Regions from separate parts of the Mesorhizobium sp. M7A.F.Ca.CA.001.08.2.1 genome, predicted to be linked through region 1. Evidence: riboswitches for the same ligand, from Rfam matches in the RefSeq annotation. Region 1 holds a riboswitch; the other holds the start of a gene.
What was found. Region 1 has a riboswitch for thiamine pyrophosphate ahead of thiC (phosphomethylpyrimidine synthase ThiC). Riboswitches for the same ligand answer to the same signal wherever they lie in the genome.

Region 1 (4,345 bases):
TGGTTCTGTCTTGACTGAAAACCAGGTCGGCAGCCTGGCGCGCCATGGCGGGGGCGAGGAGAAAACCGTGACGATAAAAACCGTTGATCGCGATGATCTCACCGTCTGTTTCGACGCGTGGCAAATTGTCGGGAAATGCCGGACGGACACCCACACCGGTTTCAACGATCTCGGCCTCACCAAAGGCCGGATGGAGGGCATGGGCGGCACCCAGAAGCTCCATCATGGAACGCGCCGTCACCGGTCCGGCGCTCTGGCTTTCAATCATTGTCGCTCCGATCATGAAGCGGTGGTCGGTGCGCGGCACGGCATAAAGCGGAAAGCGTGGATGAAGCAAACGGACCGGCCGCGACAGCGAGACATCAGGCGTGCGCAGGATCAGCATTTCGCCGCGAACACCGCGCAGCCTGTCATCGGCCGCTGCCATTCCCATGCAGTCTATCCGACGGGCGAAACCCGAAATAGGCCGGGCGTCGCAGCCGAAGTGGAATTTGACACCCATGGTCGCCAGCTTTTCATGAAGTGCGGCGATTGCCTGGCGCGGGTCGAGATGAGCCTCATCGGGAAACAGCAATCCGCGCCGGAACCGGCCGGCGAGGTCGGGCTCCAGGACCGCGATTTCGTCGTCATCGACACGCCGATGCCCCGACGTGCGAGTGGCGAACCGGTCAAGCTCGCCAGTATCACGCGGCGCGGCCAGGACCAGCGTTCCGGCCCGTGTCACCTGACCGGGCAGCGCGTCATCCCACCAGTCGGCGGCGTCGCGTCCGAGATCCAGCACCGGCTGCTCGGCGCTCTCACGCTCGCACCAGGGCGCCAGCATGCCGCCGGCGAACCACGACGCATTGCCGCCGAGGCCATGCCGTGTCTCCACAACGGTCACCGCGGCACCGCGGACGGCGAGCTCGAACGCCGCGGTGAGGCCGGCGACGCCGGCCCCTTTGACCAGAACCCTCATGACGGTTCCGGCGCCTCTGGCATGAGCGGTACGCCGGTCTCGTCAGCTGGCATGTAGAGATCGCCACCTTCGCGATATTTCGCCGCCATAGCCGCCATGCCCTCTTTCTGCGCCTCCGCGCGGATGTCATGGGAGATGCGCATCGAGCAGAATTTCGGTCCGCACATCGAACAAAAATGTGCCAGCTTGTGCGCCTCCTTGGGCAAGGTCTGGTCGTGGAAGGACCGTGCGGTTTCGGGGTCGAGCGACAGGTTGAACTGGTCCTCCCAGCGGAACTCGAAGCGCGCGCGCGAAAGGGCATCATCCCTGGTTTTCGCTGCCGGATGGCCCTTCGCCAGATCGGCTGCATGGGCGGCTATCTTGTAGGTGATCACGCCAATCTTGACGTCGTTGCGGTCGGGAAGGCCGAGATGCTCTTTCGGCGTGACGTAGCAAAGCATTGCGGTGCCGAACCAGCCTATCATGGCGGCACCTATCCCTGAGGTGATGTGGTCATAGCCGGGCGCGATGTCGGTCGTCAGCGGCCCCAACGTGTAGAACGGCGCCTCACCGCACACTGCGAGCTGCTTGTCCATGTTCTGCTTGATCTTGTGCATGGGGACATGGCCCGGGCCTTCGATCATCACCTGGCAGTCCTTTGCCCAGGCAATCTTGGTGAGTTCTCCAAGTGTTTCCAGTTCGGCGAATTGCGCCGCGTCGTTCGCATCGGCGATTGAACCGGGACGAAGGCCGTCGCCGAGCGAGAAGGAGACGTCATAGGCTCTGGCGATGTCGCAGATCTCCTCGAAATGCTCGTAGAGGAAGCTCTCCCGATGATGGTGCAGGCACCATTTGGCCATGATCGAGCCGCCGCGCGAGACGATGCCCGTGACCCGGTCGACGGTCAGCGGTATGTAGTGCAGCCGCACGCCGGCGTGGATGGTGAAATAGTCGACGCCTTGCTCGGCCTGCTCGATCAGCGTGTCGCGGTAGACCTCCCAGTTCAGGTCCTCGGCGATGCCGTTGACCTTTTCCAGCGCCTGATAGAGCGGCACCGTACCGATCGGCACCGGCGCATTGCGCACGATCCAGTCGCGGATGTTGTGGATGTTGCGGCCGGTCGACAGGTCCATCACCGTGTCCGCGCCCCAGCGGATCGCCCAGACCATTTTTTCGACCTCTTCGGCCATCGATGATGTGACAGCCGAGTTGCCGATGTTGGCGTTGATCTTGACCAGAAAATTGCGACCGATGATCATCGGCTCGCTCTCGGGATGATTGATGTTGGCGGGAATGATTGCGCGTCCGCGCGCCACCTCGTCGCGCACGAATTCGGGTGTGACGAAATCTGGGATCGCCGCGCCGAAGGCTTCGCCGTCGCGTTGCAGCTTGCCGCGCATCACCTCGCGGCCGAGATTCTCGCGGATGGCTACGAACTCCATTTCTGGCGTGATGATGCCGGCGCGCGCATAGGCAAGCTGGGTCACCGCCTTGCCCTGCTTGGCCTTGAGCGGCCGATTGCGTATCGCAAATTCCGGTGTCAGGCGCTCGCCGGTGGCGAATCCATTGTCTTCCGGCCGGACGTGGCGGCCGTCATAGGCTTCGACATCGCCACGCGCCGTGACCCATTCGTGGCGAAGCCGGGCAAGGCCTTTTTCGATGCTGGTTTCGACAGTCGGGTCCGTATAGGGGCCGGACGGATCATAGACGGTGACGGGCGGTTCACCCGCCGTCGGATGGACGGAGATTTCTCGCATCGGCACTTTGATGTGCGGATAGAGGACGCCGGACTTGTGGATTTTCCGTGAGGCGGGCAGCGGTCCCGTCGACACGGCTGGAGTGAGGGCATTCATCGTGAGGCTCCTTTGCTCATGCATTGGAGACCCAGTTCTGTGCCGGAAGGATGAAAAGACGCTTCTGTAGACCTGCTACAGCAGGACCTCGGGCGTAAACTCCCGCAAAGCGCTTGCACCGTCCCTACGCCAGTATGAACTGGATCAGGTTCAACGGGTCACTGCGCCGCGAAAGCCAGCAGTATCTCAGCCCCTTACCGGGACTCCCCTGGTGAATGCCTCAGGTTGAACGGGCTGACGCTATCTTGTCAAGCGCATTCGGGCGCCTTCGGCCGGTGGCGACGGCCGGCGGCCAGCCGGGCGGAGAGCTCGCGCATGCATCGGGGACAAGTCACGCCCCGTAGACCGTGGCCAAAGCCTCATTCGCTTCGTGAAGGATGGAGAAACTGTATTGGCCATGTGAGCGTATCGACCAAGTAGCTCAGGCGGTCACGGATGTGGTTATTCTGGTCGAAGGTGACGAACGGCCTTGGGGGTCACCTCCTTTAGGATTCAGAGGTTGGAAGACGGCTTCTCGCGATCTGGGCCATCGGGAAATACCTGTCTTCGGCTCAACCTCGACATGGCGTCCGATCGACCGCAGATATACAGCTATCTCGTTTATGAGATGATCGCGTTCGCCGTAGATTTCAGCAATCCTACGCAGCTGTGGCTCGACGGCCCTCCGTTGCGCTGGCGTGAAATCAGCATCGCCAAAGACGTATCCCAAGTTGCCAATCGCGCAAATGTTGCAGCCGGCGTCCACAACTGCTTGTACGAATGCCGGAATGTCTTTTTCTTGCATGGTCTTCATGTCGAACCTCTCGTGAATGGCGTGCTTGCGCCCCAATCTGCCTTTTCAGCGTGTCCTCTGGGCGGCGCAAGCCCTGAGCGTGATTGTGCACGGGCAACCTCGACTATCCCATCTGCCACGCTCTTTAGAATCGGTGGGGTCTGGTGATCGCAGGCTGGGCCACTCAAAAGCCTACAAGAAGAAAGTCATGGCGACCATTGCTCAAGATCGCAAGGGTGCGTGCAAGACCTTCCGTTGGCAGTCATGCACGCTCGCTCAGAGATAGTCCGGCCGCGGAAATTCTCCCTTATTCGTAAGAAAGCTCATTGAGCAACTGGGCATTGAGCAACTGGGTCTCACGTCGCGGGTCTCGTGTGCTTCACACCCCAAAAATAGCCGCCGTGGCAATTCTCGAAAAGTGCAGGCTACCTCGTTAAGGACACTGCGGATGATCGTTCGCGCTTGGCAAAAGCGAACGGATTAGTCTATGGCTCTCGGCAGGGGGGCGAGTTATGCGGCGGGTGCGAATCCTTCAAGTAGGCGATATTCACTATCCGGACTGGCATCCTTCCTCTAGCAACATCGATGCCAAGGATAGCAAGTTCGCTCCGAAAATAACGCAGAAGCTACGCGCGTCTTCGCTGCGTGCCGTCTTGACGAAACTTCGGCGGCTGACGACTTCGAAGCCCTTGGATTCGATCGCCTTCATGGGGGATTTCACGAGCCGTGGCGACAAGACCTTCATTGCTTCGGCATTCCAGCATTTCACGTTGCTCTGCCGCG
Region 2 (4,345 bases), on a different contig from region 1:
GAGAAGGCTGTTTCGTAGGGCTCACAGCTTCCGGTCCTGCCATGCATTGCCGCTCGATGGAGTCGTCGAGCGGCATCATCGCATCCCAAACACCTTCAGTCAGCGCGCCTTGTCGCGTCGGTGAAGCCATCGAGCTCTTCACCAATATCCGAAAGTGCCCTTCGAACGATTGTCTCGACCGTGTCTTGCCGATCGGGATCGAGTAAACGAAGACCTCGTTGGATTGCATCGCGCCAGCTGGCACCGCGATTCCAAGCTTCGGAGAACACCACGGCGAGATCATCTTGCCGGCGGGCAGTTGCCATCGCCTCGACCAGCAAGCTTGCCTGAAGAACATCTTTTTCCCGTTTTGCCGCGCCGTTTGCATTCGCTTGGCGAAGAGAGGCGACAATCAGTTTGTGGACGGCATATCGCTCGGGTGAGGGGACCAGTACCGGGACTCCGGATCGATGCAACAAGACGGTTCTTACGGGTTCGCGGATCAGAAAATCCAGGAACCGCAAGGGTTGTGCCGATGCGCCGCCCAGCGACGGCATCGCGCTCGCGTGGTCGGCGTAGTCGTCGCTACCCCGATTTGGGGTCAGGAATTCGACCTTGTAGCGGGAAGCGTTTTCGAACTGGGTCGTGCGATTGGCATCCGTTCGGTGCGGAATTTCGCGAAACGACGGATCGATATCGCGCAGCACATTCATGATCGGTGGCAGACTGTCGCCCACTTCGACGGAGACCGAGTGAAATTGGGCAAAGTCGGCATCGCCTGTCTGTAGCGCTACCCCCGGCAGCCTTACGCCCAGATATCCGGCGTAGGTCTGGAATGCGACCGTGCCGACAAGTACGCCCCGCAAGCGGAAAAACCCGGCCTTGCCAAGAGCTTCGACGATATCGCCGGTAAATTTTTCCGGCTCCATCAACCCGGCCTCGCGAACAAGCGTCGATACGAGCTTACGACGGCTTTTCAGATCGCTCTTGATTTCCCTGAAGGCGGCGACGCGTTTTGCGATCTCGGGATCGTCGGCCGGACCGACATATCGTCTTGTCGTCTTCGGTCTGGTCTCCTCGAAATACCAGTAGTCGCGGCCTTTTACCGGAACCCGTACGAAATTGCCTGCCGTCGAGAAGTCAGTTTGGAACGAGGCATCCAGGCTTCGTTGCACGAGTTCAGCGAACAGAGTGCGATAAGCAATATCGATCGATTTCATGGCGGCGTCCGACCAGGGTCTTTGCGTTATAAGAAATTTGCAGTTCTCTTATAACTGCGCGCTTCTGCTCCTGGTTTCAAGTGGTTATAAGAAAATTGCGAAAACCTTATAATCGCCCGACCTGTTATCAGAAGCAGCGCCATACACCGCCAGCGGTGCGCGCCTGCGTCGATTTCCTGCGGCATGCGCATACCGGCCGTCAGACGCTGTCCGGCGATTAACGATGCGCCGAAAACCCGCGGAGCATTCGCTCCGCGGGTTTTCGCTCCAATTGGCGACAACTTACTTGCCGCAATGGTTGTCGTTGACTGTCGGCGAAGCCGTGCCCGGCGAGGTGCCGTTGGCATCTGGCTGTGCGCCCTGCGGACCGGCCGGGCAGTTTTCATCCGCGTTGGAATTCATGCCATCGGGCATGCCGGTCGTGCTGTTGGTTATGCCCGGGTCCACAGTGTCCGGCTCGACCGTATTGGGTGAAGCCGGCGTGTTCGGCTCAACCGTCACCGATTTGCCGCTGCCGCCTCCGTTTGCACCGTTATCGTCAGCACTTTGCGCCATGGCTGATGTCGCCAGGCCAATGGTGAGAGCCGAAGCTGCGAGGATTTTCATTGTCTCCATTTCTGTGAACTCGTCGCTCATTCTTACGAAGGTGATCGCATCGCGACTATGGGGACAACCGGTCGCGGCAGTGAAGGTTCCCGACAAAATTCCGCTCAGGCGCACCACGACTGGCGCAATCCTTTTGGCGCAGTGTGCTGAAAAACGGCTTTCCCTTCAACCCGAATGATGCTTTAAGGCGCACATCCACAGGGGTGCTCCGTACGGTCGGGGCTGAGACGGGGGCGGCAAGCCCACAGACCCTAGAAGCTGATCTGGGTAATACCAGCGGAGCGAGGCGGGCGGTGTTTTCAGGCGCACAGATTTCCCTATATCCCATGACCGACGATTTCGTCGGTGTCATCCTTGGCGGGCTTGGCGCGCTCGATCCCTGGCGCGACAAGCTCAGGATCGAGACCGACGACATCTCGACCTTGCTGGTCGGGCCGCCCGAAGTGCTGTTTCCTGCCATGCGCGACCTCTTCGTGGCGGCGGCACGCAGCGGCAAACATTGCGTGTTGTCCGCCACCATCTCGCGCGGCTGCCCTGGCGAGCCGGACGATCCGATCTGCCGCTCCGATGCACTTGGTGGGCCGGTCGGGCCACTCGGCCCGCGCAGGGATGCGGCCATCGCGGCGGTGCGCAATGCTGCTGTCACCGGCCAGCCGGCGGCCGCGCAGTTCTCGCTCTATGTGATGGGCACCGACGACCACATGGACGAGATTTACGGCTGCATCGACTTTCTCAAGCAGTCCGGCGTCTATGAGCGTTCCAAGCATTTCTGCACGAAATTGCGCGGTGATGCCGGTGCGATCTTTTCGGCGCTGGACGAGGCCTTCTGTCGCTTCGGACCAGGCGCCGGCCACGTAACTCTCGACGTCACGGTCTCGGCCAACAGCCCGTCGGCTGTCTGAAGCTGCCGCCGCTTCCGCGCGGCCGTCAAAGGTTATCTCCCGTGGTCTCATCGTCAGTCGCTTCGCGCCGGATCGCGAGCCTTCTTGCCAAGGCAGTGCCGGCCATGGTCTCGGTCGGGTTGCTCCTGCTGGCGTGGGAGCTTTATGCCACCTATTCCGGCATCAAGCCGACGATATTGCCGGCGCCGTCGCGCGTCCTCGAGCAAGCGATGCTCAATCGCGAGGCGTTGGCCAACAACGCCGTTCCGACCATCCGCGCCACGCTACTCGGCTTTGCCTGTTCGCTCAGCGCCGCTTTTGCGCTGTCGATGCTGGTCGACTTCTTCCAGCCGCTGCGCCGCGCGTTGGTTCCCGTCTTCATCGTCAGCCAGACCTTGCCGCTGGTGGCGATCGCGCCGCTGGTGGTGCTGTGGTTCGGCTTCGGACTGGCGCCCAAGATCATGCTGGTGGCGCTGGTCACCTTCTTTCCGATGCTGGTCGCACTGGTCGAGGGCTATGAGTCGACCGAGGCCGAGATCGGCCAAATGCTGCGCGCCATGGGAGCAGGGCGCCGGCGCATCTTCGTGCTGGCGCGGCTGCCTTCAGCACTGCCTTACTTCTTTGCTGGCCTCAGGATCTCCATCACTTATGCCGTGGTCGGCGCCATCTTCGCCGAATATGCCGGTGCCGCGAAGGGGCTGGGCATATACATGCTCAACGCCAAGAACAATTTCCGCCCCGATTTGGTGCTGGCCGCCGTCGGTGTCAGCGCCGCGCTGACACTTGTCCTGTTCGGGTTGACTGTGCTGCTGCAGCGCCTGGCCATGCCCTGGGAGCGAGCCGACAAGGCAATCGCAGGGAAGGGGCCGCGGCGATGAACCGGCTCGAGCTGCGGCATGTGCGCAAGGCGTTCGGCGGGCTCGACGTGCTGGCCGATATTTCGCTCAGCGTCGGCGCCGGTGAATTCGTCTCGATCCTTGGACCTTCGGGCGCCGGAAAATCGACGCTGTTCCAGCTTCTGACCGGCGCCGAGCATGGCGAGGGCGAGATGTTCTTCGACGGCGAGCCGCTCGATGACCACGGCAAGCGCTTTGCCTTCATGCCGCAGCGTGATGCGCTGATGCCTTGGCGGCGCATCCTCGACAACGCGACGCTTGGACTCGAAGTGCAAGGCATCAGGCGCAAGGCGGCGCGGGCGCGCGTCGCGCCGCTGTTTGCCGAGTTCGGGCTTGCCGGCTTCGAGCGACATTTCCCCGGGCAGCTCTCGGGCGGCATGCGCCAGCGCGCGGCCCTGCTGCGCACCGTGGTGCAGCAGCGCGACATGCTGCTGCTCGACGAGCCGTTCGGCGCGCTCGATGCACTGACCCGCACCGCCATGCAGCGCTGGCTCGAACAGATGTGGCGGCATCACCGCTGGACGGCGCTGCTGATCACCCATGACGTGCGCGAAGCCGTGTTCCTGTCCGACCGCGTCTATGTGCTGTCGGCGCGCCCGGCCCGCATCGTGCGTGAAATCAAGGTGCCGCTGCCGCGCCCGCGCAGCCTTGGCGGCCAAGCCGCACGGCAGGCAAGCGCGCTCGAGGCCGAAATCCTCGACATCATCCTCAACCCCAACCCATCCAAAAGGACACGACCATGACTGACTTGACGCGCCGGCAG

Region 2: it holds a riboswitch for thiamine pyrophosphate, as region 1 does, so the genes downstream of both, EN914_RS08365 (YkoF family thiamine/hydroxymethylpyrimidine-binding protein) here and thiC (phosphomethylpyrimidine synthase ThiC) in region 1, are expected to answer to the same signal.

The regions. Positions count from the first base shown of each region.
Region 1 covers NZ_RZPW01000007.1:17,902-22,246, forward strand. Annotated here, with positions in the region: gene thiO (glycine oxidase ThiO) at 1-958, opposite strand, end outside; gene thiC (phosphomethylpyrimidine synthase ThiC) at 955-2,790, opposite strand; TPP riboswitch at 2,894-3,010, opposite strand; gene EN914_RS38985 (hypothetical protein) at 3,212-3,583, opposite strand; gene EN914_RS01120 (metallophosphoesterase) at 4,075-4,345, shown strand, end outside.
Region 2 covers NZ_RZPW01000092.1:3,990-8,334, forward strand. Annotated here, with positions in the region: gene msrA (peptide-methionine (S)-S-oxide reductase MsrA) at 1-18, shown strand, start outside; gene EN914_RS08355 (GSU2403 family nucleotidyltransferase fold protein) at 96-1,199, opposite strand; gene EN914_RS08360 (hypothetical protein) at 1,482-1,922, opposite strand; TPP riboswitch at 1,995-2,108, shown strand; gene EN914_RS08365 (YkoF family thiamine/hydroxymethylpyrimidine-binding protein) at 2,099-2,707, shown strand; gene EN914_RS08370 (ABC transporter permease) at 2,749-3,564, shown strand; gene EN914_RS08375 (ABC transporter ATP-binding protein) at 3,561-4,325, shown strand; gene EN914_RS08380 (ABC transporter substrate-binding protein) at 4,322-4,345, shown strand, end outside.